4 regions of the Paenibacillus sp. FSL R5-0928 genome follow, and region 2 is predicted to be linked to each of the others. Evidence: riboswitches for the same ligand, from Rfam matches in the RefSeq annotation. Region 2 holds a riboswitch; each other region holds the start of a gene.
What was found. Region 2 has a riboswitch for cobalamin ahead of MKZ16_RS04645 (DUF4430 domain-containing protein). Riboswitches for the same ligand answer to the same signal wherever they lie in the genome.

Region 1: another riboswitch for cobalamin. It lies ahead of MKZ16_RS02375 (anaerobic ribonucleoside triphosphate reductase); the one in region 2 lies ahead of MKZ16_RS04645 (DUF4430 domain-containing protein).
Region 3: another riboswitch for cobalamin. It lies ahead of MKZ16_RS03975 (S-layer homology domain-containing protein); the one in region 2 lies ahead of MKZ16_RS04645 (DUF4430 domain-containing protein).
Region 4: another riboswitch for cobalamin. It lies ahead of metE (5-methyltetrahydropteroyltriglutamate--homocysteine S-methyltransferase); the one in region 2 lies ahead of MKZ16_RS04645 (DUF4430 domain-containing protein).

Annotation. Positions count from the first base shown of each region.
Region 1 is NZ_CP150225.1:538,667-546,270, forward strand. Features, by position in the region: gene MKZ16_RS02365 (ribonucleoside-diphosphate reductase subunit alpha) at 1-130, opposite strand, end outside; gene nrdG (anaerobic ribonucleoside-triphosphate reductase activating protein) at 186-701, opposite strand; gene MKZ16_RS02375 (anaerobic ribonucleoside triphosphate reductase) at 698-2,683, opposite strand; cobalamin riboswitch at 2,924-3,159, opposite strand; gene MKZ16_RS02380 (MTH1187 family thiamine-binding protein) at 3,538-3,846, shown strand; tRNA gene MKZ16_RS02385 (tRNA-Thr) at 3,941-4,012, shown strand; gene MKZ16_RS02390 (undecaprenyl-diphosphate phosphatase) at 4,736-5,539, shown strand; gene MKZ16_RS02395 (hypothetical protein) at 5,817-6,032, opposite strand; gene MKZ16_RS02400 (DUF3221 domain-containing protein) at 6,349-6,693, opposite strand; gene MKZ16_RS02405 (SDR family oxidoreductase) at 6,885-7,604, opposite strand, start outside.
Region 2 is NZ_CP150225.1:1,079,379-1,086,982, forward strand. Features, by position in the region: gene MKZ16_RS04640 (hypothetical protein) at 1-2,441, shown strand, start outside; cobalamin riboswitch at 2,569-2,772, shown strand; gene MKZ16_RS04645 (DUF4430 domain-containing protein) at 2,942-5,506, shown strand; gene MKZ16_RS04650 (methyl-accepting chemotaxis protein) at 5,709-7,415, shown strand.
Region 3 is NZ_CP150225.1:911,681-919,284, reverse strand. Features, by position in the region: gene MKZ16_RS03980 (DUF4430 domain-containing protein) at 1-297, opposite strand, end outside; gene MKZ16_RS03975 (S-layer homology domain-containing protein) at 369-5,042, opposite strand; cobalamin riboswitch at 5,206-5,407, opposite strand; gene MKZ16_RS03970 (cellulase family glycosylhydrolase) at 5,750-7,471, shown strand; gene MKZ16_RS03965 (transposase) at 7,542-7,604, opposite strand, start outside.
Region 4 is NZ_CP150225.1:5,125,285-5,132,888, forward strand. Features, by position in the region: gene metE (5-methyltetrahydropteroyltriglutamate--homocysteine S-methyltransferase) at 124-2,427, opposite strand; cobalamin riboswitch at 2,582-2,788, opposite strand; gene MKZ16_RS23220 (undecaprenyl-diphosphate phosphatase) at 2,888-3,748, opposite strand; gene MKZ16_RS23225 (DedA family protein) at 3,799-4,422, opposite strand; gene MKZ16_RS23230 (FtsX-like permease family protein) at 4,441-6,390, opposite strand; gene MKZ16_RS23235 (ABC transporter ATP-binding protein) at 6,365-7,135, opposite strand; gene MKZ16_RS23240 (sensor histidine kinase) at 7,221-7,604, opposite strand, start outside.

The sequences.
Region 1 (7,604 bases), 540 kb from region 2:
TCACTCCACGCAGCAAAGTTTCTTTATTTAGTTGATCGAGACCTTCCAGAATACGGTCAGCGTAGACGGAAAGACGGTTCTCATCAAAAGCCAGTTGGCGATTATCCGGTTTTACTACGAATTGCGGCATGGTTAGTTCATCCCTTCTTATTTCAAATTAATTTTCAATATCAAAAATTGATATATTATAGCGCAGCAGGCTGCCACAGAAAGACCTCCGAGCCGTTCATGCTGGCCGGAATGTCGATAATGCGTTGGTTGGAGCTTCCCCGGTAGAGAAGCGTAGTATCTTTCAGTTCTTCTACAAATTTTCCATCTATTAACACCTGACACTGCTTAAGTAGATCCCATTCCGGTGTACCGGGAAGGGCTGTAAGTTCGTCGTACGTATAACCACTGTAAATCCAGATTGAGAAGCCTGGCAGTACAGCGCGAAGCTCATGAATGAACCCCAGCAACTCTTCTGCTGAGAAAAAAGGATCGCCGCCTGCCAGTGTCAGACCATCCAGCAAAGGGTTAGCGGCGATTTCTGCAATAATTTCATGTTGTCGTTCTAAGGTGAAGACTTCTCCATATTTAAAGTTCCATGTCTCGGGATTAAAACATCCCGGGCAACGATGGCGGCAGCCGCTGAGAAAGAGGACGGCCCGCATGCCCTCTCCCTCGTTAATCGACTCCGGATAGTAACCGCAAATATTCATAGATGCTTAACGCGATCCCGTACTTCAGCTTGTTTGGCGGCATTAAAGCGGGTCTGATAGTCGCCGGTTAAATAACCTGTAACTCTGCGCAAACGGCGGATGTGCACGTCATTCTCATGTGCGTTGCAGGAAGGACAGTTTGTCCCAATTACGCCTTCGTATCCACAGCTGGAGCAGCGGTCAATCGGATGGTTAATGCTGAAATAGCTGACCTGTTGTTCGAGCGCATATTTAATGATTTTGATAAAAGCCGATGGGTTATTGCGGGCATTGCCGTTTAATTCGACATAAGAAATAGCCCCGGCATTGCAATATTCATGGAAAGGAGCTTCCAAGCTGATCTTCTGAGCAGCACCCAGATCGAAGTATACAGGGATGTGAAAAGAGTTCGTATAATATTCACGGTCGGTTACGCCCGGAATGGAACCCAGTACCTTGCGGTCAACTTTTGTGAATTTACCGGACAAACCTTCTGCTGGAGTTGCGAACAGAGTGATGTTGAGATCCAGTTCCTCACTTTTCCGATCGCAATAGTCCCGCATATGACGCACAATAGCCAGCGCCTTGGCATGAACTTCCATATCCTCGCCATGGTGTTTGCCGTACATAGCTTTCATACATTCCGCCATACCGATGAAGCCAAGAGACAGGCTGCCATGCTTTAGCAGATCGCCTACAGTGTCATCAGGTGCAAGATGCTCGCCGCCTTCCCAGACGCCTTCTCGCATCATGAAATCGGAAGCTTTAGCTTTTTGTGCGGTTTGAATGTGGAACCGATGAAGAAGTCCTTCCAGCGCAATATCCATATAATGATTTAGATCTTCATAGAAGCCAGCTTCGTCTGCGACGGTACGTCTGCCTGTTACTGTGCCGTGTGCCAGACCTAGCCGAACCAGATTCAGTGTATTAAAGGAAAGGTTGCCCTTTCCAGAGCAATGATTACGACCAAAACGGTCACCGAGCACTCGGGTTCGGCAGCCCATTGTAGCGAACTCCGTATCAGGATCACTTGGATCATAATACTGCAAGTTGAGCGGAGCGTCCAGATTAGCGAAGTTTGGATATAGTCTGCGCGCAGAACATTCAGCCGCTTTTAGGAACAGTTCATAGTTAGGATCGCCTTGCTGTTGATTGATTCCTTGCTTGCATTTGAAGATTTGAATCGGGAACACTGGTGTTTCTCCGCTGCCAAGTCCGTTCATAGTTGCTGTTAGCAGAGAACTGATCACAAGCTGACCTTCTGGTGAAGTACAAGTACCGTAGTTGATGCTGGTAAACGGTATTTGTCCACCGGATCGGCTGGACATGGTATTCAGATTATGTACCATACTTTCAGCCGCTTGCAGGGTTTCGATTTCGGTTTCCTTTAGTGCAAAACGGAACGCTCTTGGATATAACTCCGCCAGATCGGTCCGGCTCATCGTAATCTCGCCCAAAGATTCATCAGCTTGTCCTTCTTCAAAATAATCCAGACCCTTGCGGAACAGCTTGGCGAAGGATTTGGTTACATAAGGTGCCAGATCATAGTCGAGTTTATTGGCGGATACACCACCATATTGAGCATTTTGCTGGGATTGGAAAATAATCGCTACCAGAGACATAGCTGTCATTATTGAGTTCGGAGGACGAACGCTGCCGTTGCCGGTATTGAAACCTTCACGGAGAAGTTTATCAAACGGGATAAAAATACAGTTCGTCGTTCCAATCGCGTATTGATCCAGATCATGCACATAGACGACATTGTCATCAATAGCCTGCACTAGCTGCGGCGGCATCGTAAAATTGCGGGCGTACCATTTTGAATATTCACTGCCGAACTTGCTCATTTTACCGGAGAAACTCTCTCCATTCAAATTGGCATTCTCGCGCAATAGGTCCATATCCCGACTGTCGATAATATCCCGGCCTAAATCAATGAGCTCTTCTAAAAGAACTTCCCGTGCATTTTCTACTCCATTAAATTGTCTCTCCAACAACGTCATTGTACAGCTCTCCTCTCAGTATAAAAGAAAACATCTATCATCAAATCCATATATCCATAGGAAGTTGGACTGCCATAAGCAGTCGTATATTTGTTCTGATTACATAAAAAAAGCATCCCCTACCCGAGGATGGCAGAAAATGCCCGATGCGTTATGTAAATATCCACACGGATATTTGCAGAGGTCTCTACGTAGATGACCGCATGCGGACACCATCCCTGTTCCTCGCAGGCATCAATAGTTGGTGTCGTCGAAACAGGTAGGTCTCCTGGCTTCCGTGGGATCTCTCGGCGCCTTCCCAAGGGTGTTCCTAACCCTCAGTGGCATCTGCCGGGAGATGTGGATTCTCAAGCTTCCCAGAAGCTTAAGAAGGCCATCCGGTTACAGTGGCGGGACCGCAGCGGATTCTCACCGCGCTTCCCTATTAAGCTCTAAATCCGGTTAAGGATCAAAGCGCCTGTCTCCACTATATTTTGTTGTCGTTAGATAAAAATAACCCAAGATGTTGTGTTTGTAAACAGTTTTTTAGAAAACCCGCGCGGGGAGCGGGTTCTTTAAAAGTACTCCACAAATGATCCACAGGCTGTCCATAAGTAATCCACAATTGATCCACAGGGAGATGCGAAATGATTCATAAATTGTCCGAAAAGATGCCACAAAGAGTCCATAAATATAGTGCAGATGACCCTAGAATTTGCGCATGAGAAAATACTCTTAGCCCAAAGTCATATTTTGAAGTAATCAGAAGAAATAGAAAAGATAAGGGAGGATAATCTTGCTTAGTTTGTGACAGAGCGGTGGAATTGTTACAATGGAAGAAGATAGGTACTATAAAATTTCGAGGAGGTATTCTCATGCCTATTGCTGAAGTTACAGTTATTCCAATTGGAACAGGCAGTACCAGTCTTAGCAGCTATGTTGCGGATATGCAGCGGGTGCTGAAGACAGTAGAAGGGATTACATATGAACTTACGTCCATGGGGACGATCATCGAAGGGCCTCTGCAACGCATTTTTGCCGCGGTAGAAGCTTTGCATGAGTCTCCTTTTGCCGCAGGTGCAGAACGTGTCTCTACCTCACTTAAAATAGACGACCGCCGCGATAAACCCTCCACTAGCCGTGGAAAGTTAGAGTCTGTGGAGCGTAAGCTACAGGTGGATTAGCAGTTTAGGAGGGCGGAAAACAGGGAGAAATAGGCTTGCGTTTCTGGCTGAAAGTTGTATAATATTTTTTGTTTGACAGAAAAATCAGCCTTAAGCTGGTGTAGCTCAGGGGTAGAGCAACGCACTCGTAATGCGTAGGCCGGGGGTTCAATTCCCTTCACCAGCATCCCAAAAAACCATACGTGGCGCGGATTTCCGAGGGTTCGGGACCGCGTCATTTTTCATTAAATCCCCTGGCTTCTAACATTCTTCTAAAAGATAAGACATGGCGAAATCGCTAATGAAAACGGTATGACTAGTGGTCACTGTCGAGCAGATGGAAGGCGTGTCGCAAGCTGACAGCAGTCAGAATGAAGGATGGTGGAGGAGGAGCAGCATAAGCTGCTTTTCTCTTGCGGGGGCAGATTGGTTAGATGGTAATTACTATAAAAATAAAAAAAGACACCACAAGGTGTCTTAGTACAGATACTTTTCGCTCGAATTTCACGAGCTCGTCAGTGAACTGAGTTCATAAGCAAGACTGGCTACGGCTAACAGATGAAGAGATAAAGTAATATCAATGTTAAAATGTGCGGTAATATTAATTTTCATAGATAACCACGCTCCTAAAGTATAAATACACATAAAGAAAACTTTATAAAGCGCTTGGCCTGCCATCATCAGTGCCAGGTAGCCATCCTGTACAGACGCCTTAGCGTTTCGACAGTAACATTATACTTAATATTTTGTGTTTTGCAAACCAAAGCCCCCTTAAGACTGAAATAATGAGCAATGTGACAATTATGTCATTCTGAATTGAATATTGTTAGGTTAATCGATGGGGAAGTTTACGTGTCTCCCTTATACTGGAAATTAAATGATTTTATTTCCGAAAGGGGACAATCCACTGATGACTGACGTAATTAAAGCAATAATACTTGGCATAATAGAGGGCTTAACTGAATTTTTACCAGTATCATCTACTGGACACCTTATTTTAGCAGGCGATTTGCTTAGCTTTGAGGGAGATGCTGCAATAACTTTTAAAATTGTTATTCAGTTGGGTGCAGTGATGGCAGTTCTAATTCTTTATTGGAAAAGGTATTTGGAAATTGGGGTTAATATGATTAGAATGGATTTTTCCAAAAGCAAAGGATTAAATGTCATTCATATGATTTTGGCTATGTTACCAGCATTAATCCTATATCTTCTCTTCAAGGACACAATAAAAAGCCAATTATTTGGCCCAACCCCTGTTTTGATCGGTCTAGTTGTTGGTGGCGTGTTGATGATCATTGCAGCGCGAAATAGGCGGACTGAAACCGCTGATACTATCGATGGGATTAATTATAAACAGGCTTTCGGAATTGGTCTGTTCCAATGCTTGGCGTTATGGCCGGGATTTTCGAGATCAGGTTCGACAATTTCAGGTGGCCTGTTGCTTGGCACTAGCCAAAAAGCCGCCGCAGATTTTACATTCCTTATTTCTGTGCCAGTTATGTTTGGTGCAAGCTTGTTGGATTTGTACGATAGTCGTGATTTGCTGAGTTCTGACGATTTACTTCTAATGTTAATTGGCTTTGCGACATCCTTTCTTGTGGCAATGATTGCAGTAGTGACGTTCATCAAACTGATTAAGCGACTTCGATTGGAGTGGTTTGCTCTATACCGGTTTGTTTTAGCAGCTCTCTTCTATTTAATTGTCATACAGTAATTGGATTAATCAATATGAACATCATGGGAAAGAAGCTTTTAAAAAGGGCTATACATCATATCCTGCACAGATTAAACTAGAGGTTCAAAACAAGGGGAAATCACCAAACAAGACAAAGCTCAAGTAGTCTATGAACTAAGGAATGAATTTTCGGTGAAAGCACTTCTACAGCTAGCCATTATCCCTCGTTTGTTTCTTCTACCATTAATATCACAAAGTGATTTTACAAGTGTTTGGGAATATGAAAAACCCCACCAGTTTAAGGTGGGGCTTTTGCTTACCAAGTATTATAGTTCGATTGATACTTAACTTGTTTATTCTCATAGCTCTCATTGGGGTAATCACGTCTGACAGACTGCAAGTAGCCTGAAATTGCAAATGCTGCAATAAGCCCTCCTATAATTCCTGTGATTAAGCTGAATGTTGAAAATCCGAATGTGGCAACTACTCCAATGGAAGACAATGCTACAAGCAATAGACTCAATATTTTCATCTTTATACACACCTCCATTTTGTATATGTAGTAATTTGAAAATTAAGATTGATACGTTACTATATTTGATCGGTTTCGATAAAAATAATAATATTTCAGCAAATCTTTAGACGGGCTTCATACTTATTTAAGCTAAGAGGATTATAGTAATCACATAACCCCCTTATAAAATAGATCTAGACCCTGCCGAAAGTGGTGGGGTCACTTTTTTGCACAGAGTGCATTTATAAATATGGATTTCTCCTTAAATCTACACAAAGAAGCGCCGCCCCTTTTGGAGACGTCGCTTCTTTATAGTAGATTCTATTCTTTTTGCTCAATTCTTGATTTTGGTGATTTTTTTGGCGGTAACTTGTGCAGGGAATGAATCATCACTTACTTCAAAAAATACTTTAATCTCATCGCCTTTTTTATATTTAGAAGGTGCAACTTTATTTACCCAAATGGCTTGAGAGTACTCATTAGATTCGAGCACCTCCTTGTATTCCTTGTTCAAGTCTTCTTCTTTTAATTCGGAAATTACTAAAATTCTTTTATTTTCTACATCTATTGTATGTACAATTCCTTTCAAAACTTCATCATTCTTACTACAGGCGGTGACTAATAACAAAAAAACAAAAATAAGAGTCCATTTAATAGTAGTACGTGGTTTTTGAATCATGGACCTTCCCCTCTAGTGGTTACGACATTAGTTTAAAATCGGTTGCACAGGCATAGCATTTAGTACATTACCAATATAAGAATAAACAGCAGCATATCCATTATGACGACCTTTATTGATTCCCCTCGCACGCGGCAGTAACAATGTATCCTGAAATGCTTCCTGATGGTTTAGCCAAAAAACCACCATGATTAAACTAATTCGTACTTATAGTCATGTGCAAATTCTTTGAATGTAATGGGTCTTTTACCAAGTAATATTTGTAAATCGGGCGTGATTTTTTTGGCTAATCCAATTTTTGCAGTGAAGTAAATTCCAATCATAACAGTCACAAATTCTTTTTGAATTCCTTTTGTTAACATTTTATCTCTAAACTGAAGAACTGATGGATTAACATATTTGATTGTTTCTCCTAGCTCTTCAGATAAAATTTCAGCTACTTCATAGTAATCTAGCGCTTCAGTTCCCGTTAACGAGTAACCTTTATTTTCATGACCATTCTCAGTTAGGATTCTAGCTGTTACAGTACCGATATCACGAACATCGATAAAGCTAGTCTTGCCTTTTCCTGCGGGTACATAGATCTCCTTTTCTTTACGAAGCTCTTCCCCATGTTGAGAAATTAAGTTTTGCATGAAGAAACTTGGGCGTAAAAAAGTATATGGAATTCCTGATTTTTTAATGATTTTTTCAATTTTATGGTGTGGAACAATTGGGTTTTTCTCTACGCCCAATAGAGATAGAAACACAATGTGTTCAACTCCGACTTCCTTTGCGATATCTATGAGGGGTTGGAAATATTTTTTTGCGTCAGCTATATGAGGAGGGCGCAGTAAAAATAATTTTTTCACTCCTGTTAACGCTGGACGAAAAGAATCAGCATTTTCAAAATCAAAATAAACATACTCACT
Region 2 (7,604 bases):
AGAAAAAAATCTACGTGGCTCTAAACGTACCTATCACGGAGTTGTCCGCGCGGGCGGTGGAGCTTACAGAAATTCTGTATAGCGTGCTGCCGTATGAATTCCGTCGTAGATTAGGCGTGATTACGTATGCGAATGAACCGCAAAGCCGTAAATATATACATCTTAGCTTTGTGGAAAAAGGTTCGCTGCGTCCCGGTGATCGCAGTATTGAGAAGGATTATACCTTCGATTTGGCTTCCGGACGGATGGGAAATGTCGATTTTGGTGAGTCCCACCAGCCTTATGCTGATTTGGTGTGGAAGCTGTTACTGCTGAATCCAGGAGATATTAACGACTTTGTAAGCTTCGCCGATCAGATTCTGCGTGGAGAGAGTCCTGAGCATAAGCTATCCCTTGCTTTCTATAATGAGCTGGCTATATTTTATGAGATTGAGCAAGGGAACGAGCATTTATATACGGAGAATAAGAGTGCGGTGCTAAGTGGTTTGCTCTCTTACCTTAAACCAGACGGTGCAATTCATTCTAGAATCCGCTTGAACGATATTTTCTTAGAACGGTTCGACCGGGAATTTGATCTGATTCGGCAAAGGAATGTGCCAGATCCGGCGATTATGGAATGCTTTAAGGAGTATTTTGTACTTAAGGATCACAATTACAGGGTCAGAATCGTGGATTATTTCATCAATGGGATGCTTCATAGTGTGGAAGCGGGCCGCAAGGATATCTTGAGTGCCGCTTACGGGATCATTGAGAGTAATGATGAGTTAAGTGCAGCCTACTTCCAGCGCGTGATGTCTGAAACATATTTCCGTAAGCAGCTACTTGAGCCTTATATGGAATCAAGACTAGCTGCGGCGTCCAGATCTGCGGATATACTGAGCTTTGTACTCCATTGGGGGCGGTTCCTGCCAGTGGCGTTAGAGCAGTCTTTTGCTCAAAATGCTGTGAAGGATTATTTGCTTGAAAAGCTCCAGCTGGAACATGATCCGGTGGCTTCTGTAGCGGAAATTCATGAAATTGTAGATAAGGCAGAAAAAGATCGCCGCAAAGGAACAGGAGTTGCTCCTAAGGCACTCTCCCTAATGCAGGATCTTGCTGCTTCAGCAGATAGATTCTTACTGAACCGCTTATCGCTTTCCGATATGACGCAGGAGGAGCTTCTGGAGGTAGTTTTTTTACGGTATGGTAATGTTGTCGATTGGCAGCCGCCACTGGATAGGATTAGCAAGCAGAAAGAGAATGCGCTGCGTGCAGCTTACCGCTGGTTTGGTGAAGAGAAGCCGAATGAGGAGATTTTTGCAGGATTGTCTCCGCAGGAACTAGACGATGTGCAGCTACTGGGTCGTCGTTTGCTAAAAGAGGCGCGTGTTCTGGAACCCTTTGAACGGCTTCCGCTAGCCTTCTACTATACAACTCAGCGTGAAGGGGGTCCGCTGGATTACGATGCGCTTCTGGAGCTGTTAAAGCGTAAAGCCGGTTCCGACAAAGAAATCATCTATCGGTTTTTTGCTTGGTCGCAAGGCAATCCTTTATTTACGGTTTCGAATAAAAAGCTGCAACCGGGTTACCGTAAGGCGATTCTGAAGTATTTCCTGAGCAGTGATCGTGAAGCGTTCAAGAATCGGGAATTCCGAAAGAACTATGTCGCGGCAGCTCGGCCTGCTCTGCAAAATGTGTACAATGAAGCCCGCTCCCAACTGGCTTCCCCGCTGGCGCGCTGGATCAGCCGCAGCCGATTTCGACTCTTAATCTCCGGCTCCATTACGGGTATTCTGGTGATTATTGCAATTATCGTATTCAGTATGTTGCGTCCGGATGATACGAAGACGGCTCTGCCGGGGACAAGCCCTGAGCCGACCCCTGTTCAGAGTGCAGGCAATGTGCTGCCTCCGGCTTCAGTATACTTGAAGGATCAGAGCGTCGAAGGAGATAAGGGGAGCAGCATATTGGTGTTCACCTTCGCAAGTGCAGATGACTGTGTGCAGTTTCAACCGACTGAGATTAGTTTAATGTCTTCGTCTACAGAGATAGATAAAAGCTTTAAGGTCGCTGCTACGAATGGGACTTGTCCAGTGCCGTCAACGGATGGGACGGATGAGGGAAACGCCGCTGACGAGTCAGATGCCGCTGGCACTACTGGAGGAATAGCAGAAGGTGCAGACGCTACTAACGCTGTAGCTGATGCTTCTCCGTCTCCTACGCCTTCCTCTGATACTGAGGACAGCACTGGGTTGCCTTCCGCAACAGCTGTGACTGAAGGGGAACAACCTTCCTATCAGGTTGAGGTTACATTGGAGCCTGGAGCGACAATTCTAGAGAAAAGTATGATTAAAGCCGGAAGATTTACATTGATCGTAGATCCCGACCCTAATATTCCACCAGCTTCTGATTCAAGTGCTGAACCTTCCCCAACTGCAAGTCCGGAAGGAACAGCCGAATAACAAGCTTTCTGAACAGCAACACCTACCGGCAGGTGGTGTATTGCTGTTCATTTTTTTGCTGCCCATACTAAGCTTTTCTATAGACATGCTATGTATTAATAGATATGATTATGGATGTCAAAATAAGATACTACATACTGGAAAAGGTGCAGACTCTATCAATCTAGTCGTCTGCTTAAAAGGGAAGTCCGGTGCATGAGTCCGGCGCGGTCCCGCCACTGTATGTGCGGAGTTTTTCTTCTATAAGCCACTGCCCTGAAGGTAGGGTGGGAAGGTGAAGAACAGCGATGAAGCATTAGCCAGGAGACCTGCCTTTTTTGTGAGCGTTTCTATTCTTCGTGGGGTAAGAATGTGGAACATATACAGATGGACTATCGGCAGGAAGCAAGCGCCGCAGCCTCGATTTGTAATCTTCCCTGACCGCCCTCCAAAGGGGCGGTCTTTATGTTATGCGTCTTATTCCCAGCAGTACCCATTCTTATACAGAAAGAGGTTAAACAATGAAGAAAATCATGTCTTCCAAGTTTGTAGCACTTGGGCTGGCCTTATTCATGGTCATTTCAATTCTAGGAACATCTCTTGCTCCGGCAGGACAAATATTTGCAGAAGCGAGCGCTGGCGCCGGTCTGGAGGCAACTGCTGCGGAGCGGATTAATGTTGCGGATGCGACTTATGCGGCTGCAGAATATCTCTTGAAAGGTGGCGTACAATCAGATTGGCAAGCCATTGGCTTAGCGCAAGCAGGGTACAAGCTGCCAGCTAGTTACCATTCAGAGCTTGAGAAAAAAGTAAAAGAGGCAGCTGGGAATTTTGCCAATGTCACCGATTATGCTCGAATCGTGCTCGCAGTGAGAGCGATTGGTGCAGATCCTACTAGCTTTGCTGGTAATGGATCAACTCCTGGCTATAATCTGATTGAGAAAATTTATAATAACAGCAAGCTCAGTGAACAGACGCTTAATAATCCGGTATATGCTTTACTTGCGCTGGATTCTGGTAAATATAATATCCCAAGTGACGCGAAATGGACGGCGGATAAGCTCCTTACGGAGATTCTCTCCAAACAAAATCCAGATGGGGGCTTTGCACTAACCTCAGGCACAAGTGAGCCTGATATGACAGCGATAACCTTGACGGCTCTGGCGGCACATAAAAATAATCCCGAAGCCTACTTAGCAGGGCTACAAGCCGTAGCCTGGTTATCCGCAGCTCAAGATAGCCATGGGGGTTACGGTGACAGTGCTGAAAGTAGTGCACAAGCAATCCTTGGACTCACATCCTTTGGAGTTGATCCTAGTGGATTAGAATACACCAAAAACAAAGTGGATCTAATGGAGAACCTGCTCAGCTATCGTCTAGCTGATGGTAGCTTCACCCATAGCCGTGGTGGAAGCAGTAATGTTCTGGCGACAGAGCAAGGACTTCAGGCGCTGGTTGCGTATAATTTGCTGTATAAAGGAAGCAACAGTAAGCTATACGATTTTTCCAAATCCTCCGTTCAGAGCTCACTCATCTACGCTCCTGTAACGATTGAGGGACCACGGGCCACGTTGGCACAAGGGTACGCCTATGCTGGCAACGCACTTGGAGCGTTAGAGAAGCTGGCGCTTCAAACGAACTTGCCGATCACGAATCCTTCGGGCAGTTATGTGACTGGCATCGGAAGTATTGCTGCTGGAAGCTTTGGTGGTTATGACGGATGGATGTATGTTGTATCACGTGACGGAAAATGGATTAATCCCGATGTAGGCATGAGTGATTTTGTACTTAAAGATTCAGATCAGGTACTGGTTTATTATGCCGGAGATGACACTAAGCTTGTGGATTCCGTTACCCTTTCCAAAGCAAATCTTAAAGAGGGCGATTCTTTTAACGTCATTGTAACTAGTAAGACGTGGAAATGGGACGCTGCTACGAACACTTCCTCTCCTGTAACTGCAAAAGCTGCGGGTGTTCAGGTCCAAATTGGAGCTCAGACGGTAACGACGAATGCTAAAGGTGAGGCCGTATTCTCAGGAAATGTGCCCGCAGGTGACTATACACTGACTGTAACTGGCTACCGCGAAGGTAAAGCGCCAACGGTTGCTAAATATACAAAAGCTATAAAGGTAATTTCTAAGAATGTAACAGCTTCACTTACCGTTGAAGGCCCGGAAGGATTGATTAGTGAAGGGACTTTAAAAGCCTCCAATGCTCTTGAAGCGTTGCAGCAACTAGGGTCTACCGATGATTTTAAAGTAGATATCACCAAATCGTCTTATGGCAACTTTGTATCAGGTATCCATGGAGTTTCGCAAGGTACTTACGACGGATGGTGGAGCTTCGTAGTATCACGCGGCGGGGAGTGGATATATCCAAGTGTGGGTATGGATGCGTTCGAACTACAGGAATCCGATCGTGTGCTTGTCTATTATGCAGGTGAAAATACACAGGTTATAGATTCTGTGGCGCTTTCCCCAACGCAGCCAAAAGCTAATGAAGCTTTTACCGTAAAGGTTTCTCAGAAAAAGTGGGTGTGGAATCAGGACAGTTTCACTTCTGATCCGGTTACCTCACCAGCAGCAGGTGTGCAGGTTTCGATTGGTGATAAGAAGGTAATCACGAATGAACAAGGTGTAGCTGTTGTTGATGGGGGTCTCCCGGCAAATAGCTATACAATGACTGTTACCGGCTATGCTAAAGACAGCGTACCGAGCGTAGCGCGTTATACTCAGTCTCTGACTGTTGGATCGTCTGTTATTGCTCCAGTTAAAGCTACCGCTACCCTTTCAGTGATTGGAGATAGCCGGAAGGGAACCATCCTAGCCAGTACAACAGTAGCTCTAAAAGAGGGCGAAACGGCTTATAGCTTACTAGTCAGTCAATTAGGCACCAAGGTAGTATCATCCGGCAACGTTGGAAGCATCTACGTGAAATCTATTGACGGATTGGCTGAATTTGACGGAGGCCCAAGCAGCGGATGGAAGTATAAAACGAACCGGGATGCTGATCCAAGCATCAGTGCAGACAGTTATATTTTGCAGAACGGTGATACTTTGTACTGGTACTATACCTCTGGAGAATAAGGAAGAGGAATGATTAATTAGGCGGGCACAGGGATTCGGAGTAATAGCGGATCGGGTGCCCGCCCTTTTATTTTTTTGGAAAAGTCGTTTTATGACAATATATACTTTTATTCGACACAATATTTAAAAAATCATCAAACTCTTAGCCCTTCCGACCGATAAAAATAGATAGATCATAAGATAATGTGAAGGCGGAGTGTAGATGAAAAATTTGAAAGTGAAATACAAAATAGGGTTGCTTTTGGTATTCGCTGTAATCATGGTGAATGTTGTAGGTGGCATAGGCATCATCACGATGACCCGAATGGCCGAAAAAACAAATGAGACATATAATGAAAATTTATTGCCTGTTTCTTACGTAGGGCAGATGCGTACGAATAATCGGGCTATTGAATCCTATCTTTTGGAGCGTTTGATTAGCGTAAATGCCAGCAAAAACAAAGAACTTTCTGAGAGTATTCAAGTGAAGGTTCAGGATAATAATGAACTTATGAACAAGGTGAAAGCGATTCAGTATAATGATCCTGCTATTGTAAGTAAAATCAAAGAGTATGAGTCCTTTTTGCCAGATTATCGTGCACAGCGGGATAACATTATAAAGATTGCTGATAGTAATCATAATCAAGAGGCCTATAAAGTATTTTCAGGCGAATTTAACGAATCCCGTGAAAAAATGATCAACCTACTTAAAGGAATTAGTGATTCTTTGCTTAAAGATGCTGATGAACACAATTCAGATTCCATGGCAACCGCTAAAAGCATGCGGGTAAACAATACCATAATGATTACGTTCGCCTGGGTGATTTGTTTCGTAATTAGTATTGCAATTATTCGACTGATAACAAAACCCCTTAAAGAACTGCAAGGACTAATGAAGCGGGCAGAAGATGGAGATTTGACCGTGGTAGCAACGTACACCGCCAAGGATGAGATCGGCCAAATTAACAGTTCATTTAACAATATGCTGCAGGGCTTGCGGAAGATGATGCAAGGGATTGCAGAGAGTGCAGAACTGCTGTCAGCTTCATCGGAAGAGATGAGCGCTAGTGCTGAGCAGACCTCATTGGCTTCACAAATGATCGCTGTATCTTCTGGAGAGATTGCCGCGGGTTTTGATGAACAGACAGAGAGCATTAACAATACAACACGTTCCATAAAAGCAATGACCAATGATATTGCAGCCGTAGAGGGCAGCAGCTATGAAATGTCGGATCTAATGGGCGTAGTTTCCGGTTCATCGGATCGTGGAGTAGAGGCTGTAGACCAAATCATTGTGCAGATGAAGGAAATTGACCTCAGTGTAACTCAGAGTCAGGAGATTGTTTCTAATCTGGGGACATTGTCACAAGAGATTAATACAATTATTACAACGATTAACGGTATTGCTACACAGACGAATCTGCTTGCGCTCAACGCTTCTATAGAAGCAGCACGGGCCGGTGAGCATGGACGGGGATTTGCTGTAGTTGCTGGAGAAATTCGTAATCTGGCGGAAGCAACTAGAAATAGTTCTTTGCGGGTTACAGATATTATTACACATATCCAAAAGCAAACCGAAAGCGCAGTAGAATCCATGGCTTTGGGTACTGAGCTAGTCACCAATGGCGTAGTTCAAAGTCATCTGGTATCTCAAGCGTTTCATGAGATTCAGACTTCCATTAAAGAAGCTACCCTGCAGACAGCGGAGATCAGAGAAGCGGTTGCTCATGTCGCCTTAGAATCACAAGGTGTGGCAGCAGCTATGGAACAGGTCAACGTTATATCAAGTAAAGGGGCGGAGGGTGTTCAGGACACAAGTGCAGCGAGTCAGGAGCAACTATCCGCAATGGAGGAAATGTCGGCTTCAGCTCAGTATTTAGCGGTACTGGCAGAAGATCTGCAAAAAACATTGTCCAGCTTCAAACTATAGGCTTCTTAATATTGTTAAAACCAGCAGAGCAGCGGTTCTCCAGTAACGGAGATCGCTGCTCTGCTGTTTGTGGTTATAGCAGATTGGGAGCAAGCGCGAGCCAGTTGGTCTCAGTTGGTCAAGGGGGATAGATGTAAGCGGACTCAGCAGCTCAGGAGCGGATAGATGTAAGCTGGTCTCCGTAGGTCA
Region 3 (7,604 bases), 170 kb from region 2:
TGGTGTTACAGCTTCCGTTGGTGTTGCCGATTCATTTGGTTTTAGGGTTTCAATGGGCTTAGCTGTTTCACTTGGCGTAGCTGACGGTGTTATCTCTGTTGTCTCAGTAGCGATTGCCTCAGTGGGTTCAACATCAACATTTGTTGCGGAAGCAGTGTTCTCTGGCTCTATAACCTGTGTCTCAACGCTACTATTAGCGACCTTGTTTGGGCTCTTCTGGTAATCCCCGCCCCAAAAGAAGGCGATAGCCAATACACCTATGATTAGTATCGCTGTTAACCATTTCTTCTTGTTCATTTCTCTAGTCCCACCTTAAATAATAAGCAAGGGTATACACGCTACCCTTGCTTATCTCTCTAAATAAAATTCTATTTGACGTCTGTCATATCATAAAGACGTGTCTGGCCATTAACGAGCCGATCATAGGAAACCAGTGCATACATCGCCTGATCAGTAGCCATAAGATCTACTTCTCCTGGTTGCGCGCCTCCATTGCCTACTCCACCCTGCTTCACGTGATAAAAGCCACCTTCAGGTGCAGCAAAACTAATCAATGCGTCTACTGCGGAATGTCCATTTTTAATAAATCTGGAATCCTTATGCGGGTCAATACCAAGGCCAGTTAAAGCTACAATCACCTGAGCGATGCTTTCGGAATTTGTAGATTCCCAGCTTGCAAAACCACCGTCTGCAGTCTGTGTTTTGGATAACCAAGCAATCCCCCGGTCCACAGCAGCTGTTACTTTGGCGTTGGATTTGTAATAAGGTGTTAAGCCTTGAATGACCATCCCCGTGATATCTGGATCAGCCGCTGTAGCATTACTGCCGAGTGCCCATCCACCGCCGCTGATCTCTCTGCCCAAAATATAATTAATGAGCATCTCTCTAGTCGTCTGCGTCTTTACATCCTTAACCACTGGAATTTCGTAATGATTACTGTCCAGTGCAATGAGAGCAAACACAGGTCCATTAATACCTTGCTTAATTACAGTATCAAAATCCGCGAGTGGTTCCAGTAGGTTATAACCCGCCACTTTATCAATATTTTTGTTGATTGAAGTTAATGCCAAAATAACTCTATCATATTCCGTATATTTTACGCTATGCAGCTTCCCTGATTTTTCTTTAAGAGTCGCTTCTACATTTGCATAGTACTTAGTGTAATAACTATCTGGAACCTTCACACCTGAACGTGCCAGCCCGAAGACTGTCCAGTCCCCGCCAACCGAGGAGATGACCGGGTTTGTTACTGTTTTTTGCAAAAAGGCAGCTGTGTTCTGAATATAAGAACTAACTGCTGAATTCTGAATAGTTGGACTAACCACTTTGTTCCCACTCTTATAATCATGGGTTCTAGTAGCTACAACAGCCGCCATTTCTCTGGTTACAAGCTCTTTAGGCTTAAATTGATTATCATCGCCTAACATCAAACCAGTCGCAACAACGGTCTCTACATCTGCTTTGGCCCATGCCGATACTGTGTTGATATCTTTAATCGCTGTTCCTGGCTTCGTCGCCGGGATGGCCAATGCTCTGACGATAATTGCGGCCATCTGCTCACGAGTAATCTTGTCATTTGGCTTAAATTCATTATTAAAGCCTGTGATTAGACCTGCCTTATGCGCAGCATTCACATATGGATAGAACCAATCGCCTAGAGCGACATCCTTATAGGTAATGCCTTTATCACTCTTAATATCAAGTTCTAATGCAGAAACGAGAATCTTAGTGAACTCCGCTCTTGTGATATAAGCCTTCGGATTCACCTGACCATTGTTACCTTGGATATATCCTTTTACTGTAGCTGTTTCAATCGCTGAATAGGCCCAGGAAGAGATCTTATCAGCATCTGTATACAGTTGTTTAATATCATTCGTATTCTGGGTAGGATCCTTAGGAGTCACTGTTGGAGATGGACTCACATTTGGATCACCACTGCCTTCCGGATTAGCTCCCCCACCAGGAGCCGGAGTAGCACCAGGCTTAGGCGTTGGGGTTGGGCTCATCGTTGGTATCGGTGCATTTAGATCCACACCCAAATTCGTAGTATAACGCCACTGAATTCTGTCCCCGGCACTTAGGTCATATGAAGATGCACCATAATTAGGATATTTCCCATTCACATTATACATCCATCCACTGCCGCTGCCATGGTCAAATTCCCCATCACCAGCTATGGATTCAACATATACACTTCCAAAGTCACTGTTCCAGGAATCTCTATAGTCGATACCGCGGCTATCCAGCACTCTTTTTAGTACAGACCACACTGTGTCACCAGATTGTAGCTCTACCTGTACAGATGGAACAACATATCCCTTATTAATCGTAAGCTTATCCACGGACAGGATTACATATGGTTTCGATGGAGTGGTTCCGCCACCATTGTTGCTGCCATTTCCTTCACCATTTCCACTACCATTACCTTCGCCATTACCGTTACCACCGTCGCCGCCAGGTGTTTGTACTGCACTGGAAGCATAAGCAATGTAGTCAGTGAAGTGATTGGTTTTTACGATTAAATCATTTCCACTATCATAGGCATACTCAGACTTACCGCTTGCAAAACCTAAGTCATCACTTGCAAATTTTTGAATGGCATGAGGGGTGCCATTTTGAATATAAGCAGCTTCTTTTCCTTTAAGGTCCTTAAAGGTTAACGTAATAAATTGACTGAATTCTACTCTTGCACTACCACCCATGGAAAATGTTTGAAGAATGTTATCAAGCTTCTTGTCCCCCGGAATAATCTGATTCACACTATCTTTTAGTGCAGATTCTGCACCGGTTAAAGCTGAAATCAGTTCAATTGCAGAGGCATCCCCACTTGTAACTTTTGCACCCTTAGGAATGACTACAGATACGTTACCTTTTATGGCCTCTATCTGAGGAAGGTCGCTGTTACTTGGTAAATTGACACTAACCTTCGATTGATTTCCCTCCGGAATAGCTACTGTGATTTCTTTGTTGCTATCTCCAGTGCTGATCGGAACGATATAATCATTAGCGTCATTTGGGATTTCAACTTTCGGGTTCTCCCCAGAAGGTAACGGAAATTCTTTCGGACCCTCTGGTTGCCCAGGCCCCGGTTCTTCTGGTTGTTCCACTTTCACATCATTCATATCAAAGAGACGGCTGCTATGATTGATCAGACGATCATAAGACACAAGTGCATACGTACCTTGGTCCGTTGCCATATTGTCCACTTTGCCTGTGAGGATATGCTTAAATCCACCCTCAGGTGCAGCAAAGCTAAGCAGTGCACCAATAAGCGAATTTCCACTTTTAACAAATCTAGCGTCCGTGTGCGGATCTACACCTACACCAGTTAAGGCTACAATTACCTGTGAGATACTTTCGCTGCTAGTGCTTCCCCAGCTTGTAAATCCGCCTTGATTGTTTTGGTTATCGGACAGCCATTGGATGGCCCGATCCACGGCGGCTTTTACATCATCACGGGTTGCATAATAAGGTGCAAGAGCTTGCATCGCCATCGCAGTCATATCGACATCTGCTTTGGTTACGCCTAATGCCCAGCCACCAGCTTCTGCTGTACCTTTTTTAACCTCTTTATCTAAAATATACTGAACTAGTTTTTCTCTTGTGGTCTGTTCTGTAATTCCTTCAACTACAGGAATCTCATAGTTATGGCTATCTAGCGCAATCAGAGCAAAAATCGGACCATTATTGCCTTGCTTTTGGATATATTGATAATCAGCCAGTGCTTTTCTCAGATCATATCCCGCAACATTCGTGATATCTTTTCCGATAGAGGTAAGCCCTAGAATTGCTCTGGAATTCTCTGTGCTTTTATTGGCGTCGAGTTTTCCATCCTCTTTAATGATCGATGCTATTTTCGTAGCTACATTATTGTAATAGAGATCATAATAGCCGTTAGGTACTGTATAGTTCGCCCGAGCCAGAGAAAGGATCGACCATTCTCCACTACCTGTACCAAACGACGGATTCTTTACAGTGTTTAGAATATAGGCAAGGCTTTTATCTAACTGTTGTTTGACGGCAACTGTAGTTTCCAGTTTGTAAGTAACTTGATAAGTTACATTTGTTTTGTTTCCAGCTCCGTCAAGAGCCGTTACAGTAATTGCATTACTGCCTGAATTCAGAGAAGCTTTGTACTCCCCATTCGCAGGTGATAAAGTAACACCATTCAGCTTCACTTCTGGAATGATGTCACTATATACATTGTCTGTGACAGCTACTTTGAAGCTTATATCTTTATTAGATACTTCCTGTTTATCTTGTATGCCACTTACAGTAATAACAGGGGGTTCTATATCTAATGCATGGTTAAGCCCTACAAGCGCATGATCTACACTTATTTGAGAGCTTGCCATATTTTCGAGCACGGAATAGGCTTGATAAACTGCTGATTGTACTACTGGTCTGTCCAAAATAGTTTCTTTATTAGGGTCACTGTTAATCTCGGCGATTTCCGCAGTTAAAGCATCCTTATTGGCAAGTTGAACTGGGATTTCTCCCCAGCCACCAAGATCAGAACCATAGCCATAAGTGGTGAACTGAGTTCGAATGATGTCACCGTCTTGAGGCTTATAATCGGTCATCCCAAACGGAGGAAACACATTATTTACTGCATACATCCAACCCGACATGGAGGTGTAGTCAAACTGACTTAACCACTCTGGGTCTGCTTTAGTGCCGACTGTATTCCCATCGGCTGAAATCATATCTAAAATATATTGTGGAATATTGACTTCGCTTCTGCCACTATCTTTAACTTCTGATAAATAAAAACCACTATCTATATTTCCTAAATGTCTATAATTCCCATCTCCTAGCGCACGTGTTATTAAAGATGCGCCATTATCGCCTTCATAAATCGGAACTTTAATAGGTTCCTTAATATACCCTTGGCCTAAGGTGAATTTCTCTACGGATACAGATACATACCCTTTAAGGGTAGAGCTTGCTCCATTTGCTTGAGCCGGGATAACACTTGTAGAGAATGTCGTGATAAATACAGCTACAATGAGTAACCACGCTAAAAACTTATTTTTCTTCATTTTTCCATAACCCTTCCCTTCATACCTATGATAAAAAACAGAATAAACTTTCTTATAACCACAAAAAAAACCACTCAACATAAACGTCAAGAGGTTAAGATAGTGAACCACAATACTAGCTGGCAAACACTATTCAAGCACCTCTCTATCGATCGTAGAGTTTGATGGTGTAACAGAAAAAGGCAGATATTCTGGCTCAAGTATCATCACCCTTGCTGCCTTCCCAGTTTCCCAGTGGCATTTTGCAAGGACTCCTCTTTTACAGCGGCGGGACCGCGCGGGATTCACACCCGCTTTCCATTTAACCAATCTATGATTGTACTTCCGCAACATTCATAGTTGGCACCTATTTCTAATTTTAAATTTTCATGCTTCATCATATCTAATATATATGCTTTTGTCATGTTATATTTCTTTTTTGTATAACGGGCAGCTAGAGATAATCCTATTGAATAACCAATTTCTACGAGTAGGGATATTTAAATGATTTCTTTATCCAACTGTGGGGAAAATTAATTTAAATCACTAATTCTTATATGAATTTGCCACAAATTAGTAAGGTACTCGCTGAGTGAATTCTATGTTAGGGTATATTCAGAAAGCGTTTACAAAAATAACATTGGAGGTGTTCGTGTTCATCTAACCACCAAGTACAGCGTCAAAGCCAGGTCCAAGCATCCTAAATTTATCTCACAAAGGAGAATTCAATGACTACGCGAATCCAGAAATCCTTCTTATCATTGACACTTGTCACCGCTCTTCTGCTCTCTCTGTTCTCATCCATGGCTGCAGCTGCAACTAAGGATGAGCAACAAGCTAAGGCAGCGCCAAAGAGTAAGATCCAATCCTATGTAGACGAAATGCAGCCCGGATGGAACCTCGGTAATACTTTAGATGCTACAGGTGAGGACGAAACCTCCTGGGGCAATCCTCGTGTGACCCAAGAACTTATTAAAAAGATCGCCGCTCAAGGCTATAAAAGTATTCGGATTCCTGTGACCTGGGATACTCACATGGGTGCGGCACCAGACTATACCCTAGAAAAAGCCTACCTCGACCGTGTGGAAGAAGTTGTCGGCTGGGCACTGGACGCCAAGCTTTATGTCATGATTAATGTCCATCATGATTCCTGGCTATGGGTAAGCCATATGGAAGAAAAACACGATGAAACGCTGGCGCGTTATAATGCAGCCTGGACTCAAATTGCCGATCGCTTTAAGGACAAATCCGATAAGCTGATGTTCGAGAGCATAAATGAGCCTCGGTTCACCGATGGTGGAAGCACAGACGAAGCAAAAATGGAGCAAATGCTTACTGAACTCAATAACTCCTTCTATCAGATCGTGCGGAAATCCGGTGGGAAAAACGACCTCCGCCCACTTGTATTGCCTTCATTAGAGTCTTCACCTACACAAACAAGAATGGATCATCTCTATAAGACGATTACGGCTCTAAACGATCCGAATATTATTGCGACCGTTCACTTCTATGGCTTCTGGCCTTTTAGTGTGAACATTGCCGGCTACACCACATTTGAAAAAGATACAAAAAACGATATCACTCAAACTTTTGATAACGTTTACAATACATTTGTAGCTAAAGGCATCCCTGTCATCGTCGGCGAATTTGGTTTATTAGGTTTCGATAAAGACACGGGTGTGATTGAACAGGGCGAGAAGCTTAAATTCTTCGAGTATCTGACTTATTATTTGAAAGAAAAGAAAATGACTTCCATGCTCTGGGATAACGGGCAGCATTTCAATCGTAAAACTTATAAGTGGTCTGATCCTGAACTCCACAATGTATTAATGTCTGGTCTGAAGGAGCGTTCCTCCAGCACCGAAAGCGATTTGGTCTACCTAAAAAAAGGTGCACAAATCAAAGATACCAAGGTTAAGCTAAACCTGAACGGCAATAAGCTAACCACCATTAGTGCCAACGGAAAATATCTGACCAAAGGTAAAGATTACACATTAAATGGTGAGGAGCTCATCCTCAAAGCCAGCCAACTCAAAAAGCTCACAGCTTCCCAAAAATACGGTGAAAATGCCGTGCTGACTCTGAAATTCAACAAGGGTGTTGCGTGGAGACTTAAGGTGATTGTGTATGACACAGCTAAATTAAGCGATGCAAAAGGCACGACTGAATCCTTTGCCATTCCGACCACCTTTAATGGTAACCAGCTTGCCACAATGGAAGCTGTATATACCGCTGGTGGCAATGCAGGTCCGCAGGACTGGACTCCATTTAAGGAATTCGGCAATACCTTCTCACCTTCTTATAACACTAAAGAAATCAAGCTGCTTCCCGCGTTCTTTAAAGATGTTAAAGACGGCGAGGTTATCCTAAAATTCCACTTCTGGAATGGGGATATCATCACCTACAAGATCACGAAGAGCGGAGCAAACGTTGTAGGAAAGTCCTCTTAAGCATCCGTCCTGTTAACAACACAAATAGGGGTGTCCCTACGCGGGAACACCCCTATTTGTATTGTACCCATCACATATTAACCTCGTCATACGAAATTATCATCAACCGATAAATTAAATAAACGCCAAGATA
Region 4 (7,604 bases), 3.1 Mb from region 2:
ACGGTTCCTTCTTTTTCTTTTTCATTCTAACAAGATTGAGAATTATTATCAAGTAGCTGATTACAAAAAAATAATTGAACTAAAAAGCCAGGGTAAATTACCCTGGCTCTAATTTATTTAAGTCTATTTAGAAGCAATAACCCCTGTCTTTTCCCTCGCAATAGCAGCAGCTCTTACCATGTTACGTAGTGCATCCTCTGTCTCCTGCCAGCCCCGCGTTTTCAGACCGCAATCCGGATTAATCCAGAACTGTTCAGGGTCAAGCACCCGCAGCGCACGATCGATATTCGCAGTCATTTCTTCGACAGCTGGAACCCGCGGGCTATGGATGTCGTACACTCCAAGACCGATTCCTTTATCATAGGCCTGCTCCTCAAAGCTGATAATCAGCTCACCATGGCTACGTGAAGTCTCAATGGAGATTACATCAGCATCCATAGCCGATATTGAATCGATCATGTCATTAAATTCGCTATAGCACATATGCGTATGAATTTGTGTCGTAGCCTTCACATGGTTCGTGGCAACACGGAACGACTTCACTGCCCAGTTCAGGTAATGCTCACGGTCTTCTGCCTTTAGCGGAAGTCCTTCACGAATAGCCGGCTCATCCACTTGAATCATTTCGATGCCTGCATCTTCCAACGCTTTTACCTCATGGCGAAGGGCAAGAGCAATTTGATTGGCTACCTCTTCCCGGCTGAGATCATCACGTACAAATGACCAATTGAGGATAGTAACAGGGCCCGTCAACATTCCTTTAACCGGAAGCTTCGTCAACGATTGTGCATAGACGCTTTCTTTAACAGTCATAGGCTGTATAAATGCAATATCCGCGTAGATCACCGGCGGCTTAACGCAACGGGAACCGTAGGATTGAACCCAGCCATTACTAGTAAACAAGTATCCATCCAGCTTTTCTCCGAAAAACTCCACCATATCTGTACGCTCGAACTCGCCGTGGACCAGAACATCCAGACCTAGCTTTTCTTGGAAGGTAATTGCATCCGCGATCTGCTCACGAACAAATCCATCATAACGCTCCTGATTCCAGACCCCTTTACGCCATTTCAATCTCGCCTGGCGCACTTCGACTGTCTGCGGAAAGCTACCAATTGTAGTGGTTGGCAGAAGTGGAAGCTGCCATTTCTCTTGCTGCACCTTTAAGCGCTCAGCAAAAGGCAGACTGCGTTGGTCTGGTAGAGCTGCAAGTGCAAGCACTTGCTCCGCCACATCCTTACGGCCACGCTCAGGTAGTGCGCGGAACGCTGCAATAGCTTCACGACTAGCGGCCAGCGCTGCTTGAGAAGCTTCTCCTTTATCTGCGACGGCTGCTCCGAGCAGACTAAGCTCTTTAAGCTTCTCATCGGCAAAGGCTAACGCATTCTTAACTGTCGCCTTCAGCTTCACTTCACCTTGAACGGTGACTGGGACATGCAGCAGGCTGCAAGAAGGCTGAAGAATAAGACGATCAAGCGGTACATGAACGCTGAGCTTTTCTACCAGTTGCAGCTTAGCGTCTAAATCGGAACGCCAAATGTTCCGTCCATCAATAATTCCGGCACCCAGCCATTTGTCCTTCGGCCAGCCAAGACGTTCGATGGAAGCCAGATTCGTTCCACCATCGTGCACAAAGTCAAGACCCAAGCCTTGAACAGGCAGCTCTAGCAGTGCCTCCAGCGGCTCAGCAGCTTCAAAATACGTCTGTAAAATAATATTCAAGCCCGGCACGGAGCCGGCAATGTCTGTGTATATCGAGTTAAGCAGTGTTAATTCTTCTTTACTTATGCCTGTAACAATCGCTGGCTCATCGATTTGTACCCAGCTTACCCCTTCTTGCTTCAGTTCCTGTAGCAGTTGAACATAGACTGGAACAAAACGTGCAGCAATCTTGGCGATATCTGCCGCTGCGTAACCTTTGGACAGCTTAAGGAAGGTATACAGACCTAAAAGTACCGGTTTACCTTCAATCCCTGCCTGCGATTTAGCAAAACGATAAGCCGCTAGAGGTTTGTTTTCAGTCAGGCGTGGTGTTTGTGTGCCGATCTCTGGAACGATATAGTGATAGTTCGTATTGAACCATTTGGTCATCTCGCAGGCAGTAGCCTCAGCATTACCACGGGCCATTGCAAAATAAAGATCAAGCCCGATGTCGCCGCCATCATACGCATACCGTGGAGGTACGATTCCAAACATAACAGCCGCATCCAACACATGATCATAAAATGTAAAATCATTTACCGGAATAAGCTCAATTCCTGCTTCTTGCTGGGTCTTCAAATGCTGCAGCTGGATTGCTGCCATTTCGGAGCGGAATTGCTCCTCATTTATTTTCCCCTGCCAGAATGCCTCCAGTGCCTTTTTCCATTCGCGGTTCTTTCCGATTCTCGGATATCCAAGATTGCTTACTTTTACCTTATTCGTCATTTCGATACACTCCCTCTTCAATCTCTTATTTCAAACTCCAAAACTACTTGCTTTCCTATAAAAAAGAGCGCCCTTCCCTAAAAAAGTCAAAGGGAAAGACGCCCATGATATACCCATGGTTAACGTCTAACACCTCCCTATCTTCCGTAGGTGAAGCAGTGCTGTTGAAACAGGCAGGTCTCCTGGCTAGCGGCGTCAACATCTTGAGCAGTCTTCCCAGCAGTAGTAAATTGCCAGTGACCTCTGTTGCTCGAGATTCTTCCGTTACAGTGGCGGGACCGCATCGGCTTCGAACCGAATTTCCCTATTAAGCCTACCGAATTACTATTTTCCGGTCAGCACCTGTCTCCGATATCATTCATCATTTGAGTGTCTTAATCTGATGTCATCATACGTGAAAGCCCCAGCAATCTGCAATAGATTACTGGGGCTTCTGTTATATCGATTCCTTATAACGGACTTAGAAAAATACGAAATATACTACAGCAGCAAGAATTATACGGTATATAGCAAACGGTAAGAGCTTGATACGATTGATCAGTTTTAAGAAGAAACGCATCGATAACAGCGCAAATAGGAAGGCACTAATAAAGCCTGCAATAAAAAACGGCAGCGCGTCCATGGTGAAATATTGCCAGTTCTTCATCAGTGACAACAGACTGGCACCTGCCATGATGGGTACTGCCATAATAAACGTAAAATCAGCAGCGGCACGATGGCTCATCCCGAGGATTACGCCACCAGAAATCGTCGAGCCCGAGCGTGAAAATCCAGGCCATAACGAAAAACACTGTACAAGACCTACACCAAGTGCCTGTTTGTATGTAATCTGATCTACACTCTCAGTTCTGATCTTCTTCGGCCCAAACAGATCCGCAATAATCATTAATATAGCCCCGATCACTAGACCAATTAACACCGTTGAGGTAGAGAATAAATGCTCATCAATATAATCATTAAACAGAACACCTAACACACCTGCAGGCACTAACCCTACCAGAACCTGTGTCAGCTTGAGGTGCCCGCCCTGCTCTAACTGCGGTAGCTTCTCTGTTACAGGGTCCAACTGCTTACGGCTGAAACGCCTTAAGCCCAACAGATCAATGAATCGATTTCTAAAAATCACAACAACCGCTAATATAGAACCCAGTTGAATAACTATTTTGAAGGTATTTGCCGTATATTGTCCAAATAACTCCTGTGATTTCAGCCACATATCATCAACAATAATCATATGACCCGTGGAGGATACTGGAGCAAATTCGGTTAAACCTTCAACAAGCCCCAAAATAATGGCTTTAATAATCGTTAATAGCTCCATGTGTTTCCCTCCTTTTTAATAGTCATTTCTATTATCAGTCCTCCACCCGCTTAGCCCTCAATGTTCATTCTCCGGCTGCGTTTGCGGAAGTACAGAAACCCAAGAATAACTAATCCGCCAGCAATTAGTACATAGACCACATTGGAGTAGACATCCATGTACATGGCAATGTCCTCCCAGGATTCGCCCAAAGCTGCGCCAATAAGCACAAGCAGCAAATTCCATCCCAATGTGCCAATCGTTGTGAAGATCATAAATACTCCAAATTTCATACCTGACATTCCCGCCGGAATCGAAATCAGACTGCGGACCAGCGGAACCATCCGACAAAACAATACAGTCCAATAGCCATATTTATCAAACCAGGCGTCAGCCTTGTGGATATCTTTTTTAGTGACGCGAATTAGGCCCCCCCAGCGTTCAACCAGTTTCTCTAACCGGCTCACATCCAATAATCGGCCAATATAATAGAGAATTACTGCACCCAGTAGTGATCCAGCCGTGGCAGCAATGATTACACCAGGTATAGTTAAGCTCGTCGTAGTGGTCATAAACCCTCCAAAGGGCAGGATCACTTCTGAAGGAATTGGTGGAAATATATTTTCAAAGGCCAGCATCAGAAAAATACCGAAGTAACCAAACTGCTCCATAAAGTCTGTAATCCATGCTTGCATTCTTGTTACCCCCATTTCTCATATCAAGTTCTTCTTCAGGTTGCGTAAATAGCGGCTGCGAATAAAAAAGAAGTATAGTCCTTGAACAGCCAAATATCCGAGTAACACCGCGCCTGTCTCCGTTGCGATAGATAAGTAGAACAACCGTTGAAGCGCAATAAAGGCAAACACACTGTGTAAAATAGCTATTCCGACCGGCACAAAAAACAATAGAGCGAGCTGAATTGTGACTATTCGATTGAGTTCTTTATCCGTAAGCCCCATCTTGGACAAAGTGGAATATTGATTGCGATCATGATCAAGATCGGTATATAACCGGAAGTAAAGAAAGCTGCCTGCCGCGATAAAAAAGACAGTACCCACCAGCAATGAAGCAAAAAGCATTGTGTTATACAATGTTTTCTGAAATTCAAACAGCGTGCCGCTGATCACAATCGCATACGGAGAATCACTTTCATAGGACTGTTTGCCTTTATGGGCAAGATCATCTGCGATACCTACCGTCTGTGGAAAATCCTCTACATAAAAACCTGTATAAAGATCCGTCTGCACGGGATCAATAGCGCTGTAGAGCTCATCACTGATCACGACACCACTAAAATCCCCGCCATCTCTACCATCCAGCTCCGGCAATAAATATTCAGCAATGGGGACTTGCGCGGTATAACCTATTTCTTTAATGGCAAGTCCTTGCTGCAAGGAATAGACCGCTTTTACTCTGCCTTCTGTTAAACTGCGATCCCGCTGTGAACCAATCATCACCAGACCTTCGTTGCCCACCAGAGCACGCTCAGCCGTTGTGAAACCTGCACGCTGCAGGGCGAGATTATAATCACTAAAAGCAATCAAGGGAAGGCGTAAAGTGCGATCGGGTCCAGTCTGAGCTTCGACCTCAGCATATTTAATCGGGATACTAAGCGCTTCATAAGGGAGTCCGTGCGTCTTGAGCTCTTCCTTAATTTCGTTCAGATGCTGATCAAAGGGTTCATCCGCCTGATTTCCTTTAGCTACATAACCCACTGCTGCAGGATAATCCAATTTCAGCTCTCTGGAAAGTGTATGTATCGATGCAAATACCCCTACTGAAGTGAAGGAGACTGCGGATACAATCGTCACCATAAAAAACATTCGGCCATTCTCTTTCCAGCGGTAGGACAAGCCCGATAAAGTGATGATATTCGTACGATGCCAATACAAGCGCCGAATGTCCTTAAGCAGCTTAACCACACAAATACTTAGCTGGGTATAAAAGAGATACGTCCCGATAACCGTAATCGCAACGACCGGAAACATGACTTTCTCTACGGAAGCAGCTTTTGCAGTAGCCGCCATATAATAACCACTGATCAGCAGTACAGCAGAGATAAATGACAATATAAACGATACTTTGGGTTCTTCTTCTGCCTTACGTTCTCCCTGAAACAGACGCATCAGTGACTCATTGCCGATAAAAACAAAGGTGCAAAGCGATATCAGAAAAAACAATAACACGAAGCTGCAGATCGTAAGCACAAGTGCCTGCCATGGGAGATGAAAGGTTAACAGGGGAATTCCCAAAAAAGTGGATCCGATCATCAGGAATAATTTGCCCAGAAGTAACCCGAGAAGGGTACCCGTCAGGATGGCAGAGGTGCCGATCATCATATTTTCCAGAAAAACCATGGTGTTTAGCTGTCTCTTCGTCATTCCATGCATCAATAAAATTCCGAACTCCATCTTCCGCGACTGCAGGAAGGATCCAACGGATACGAGCACGAACAAAGAACAAAAGACATAAATAATTGCCTCTGCCACCATCATCGTATGAGCCGCCGTACTATAAATTAAGCTCTTTGAAATATCCGGATGGTAAATAAACAAAGCGCACACGAAAAAGATCATCACCGAAAAAGCACTGACGACAAAATAAGCGGCATATTTGCGTTTATTACGTGTTACATTCCTATAAGCGAATTGCCGAAAGGTCATGGCTGGTTCCCCCAAGCAGAGACAACATATCAATAATACTTTGGAAGAAAGCGCCTCTATTACTGCCCTTGTACATTTCACTATAGAAACGTCCGTCTTTAATAAAGATGACCCGGTTGCAAAAGCTCGCAGCCACTGCATCATGCGTGACCATCAGCACCGTAGCTCCTTCTTCCTTATTCACCTCTGTCAACATATTCATGACTTCCCCTGAGGCTTTGGAATCCAGATTGCCTGTGGGCTCATCCGCCAAAATTAACGCTGGACGATGAATCATCGCCCGGGCGATAGCCGCCCGCTGCATTTGTCCGCCTGAGACCTCATACGTGCGCTTCTTCAGCAAATGTTCTATGCCAAGCAAGGTAGTGACCTCTTTTAGCCTGCTCTCCATCTCTGGGACACGGGCACCTGCAAGCGTTAAAGGTAATACGATGTTCTCCTCTACAGTGAGCGTATCCAGTAGATTAAAATGCTGAAAGACGAAGCCTAGCTCATGACGGCGAAAAAGTGCCTTTTCTTTTCTGCTAAGCAGATTAGGATCTCGCCCGTTGATCAGAATCTGACCGGAGGTCGGTTGGTCGATGGTGGCAATCGTGTTGAGCAGCGTTGTTTTCCCACTCCCTGATGGGCCCATTATGCCAACGAACTCCCCCTTTTCTACAGAAAAGCGGATATGATTCAGCGCCTGAGTGGACACTTTACCCTCATATATTTTTGATAAATTATGAACATCTAGAATGGGCAAGTGTTACCTCTCCTTCTTTCGACTGGATTGCCTTCATTATACAAAGTGTACACATGGGCTGCTATTTCTGAAACTTACAATGCCCTTACACATTTGTAAGGTTTGTTATATGCTGCTCCCTAAATACAATCCGCACGGTGGTCCCGCTTCCTTCTTCGGAACGGATACTCACCTCATGTCCAAGCTTGCCGCAGATCTGCTTCACGAGATATAAACCCATCCCCGTAGATTCCTGGAAGGTTCGTCCATTCACCCCGGTAAAATATGCATCGAACACGCGCGGCAGATCTCCTGCGGGTATGCCCACTCCTTCATCCCGGATCTCAAGCACAGTCTGCTTATCTTCCGTGACCATCCCTTGAAAAAAAACATGTTTGCCCTCTTCAGTCGTATAACGTACAGCGTTCGTAATCAGCTGCGTAAGGACAAAAGTGAGCCATTTTTCATCCGTAGTTACGGTAATTTGCTC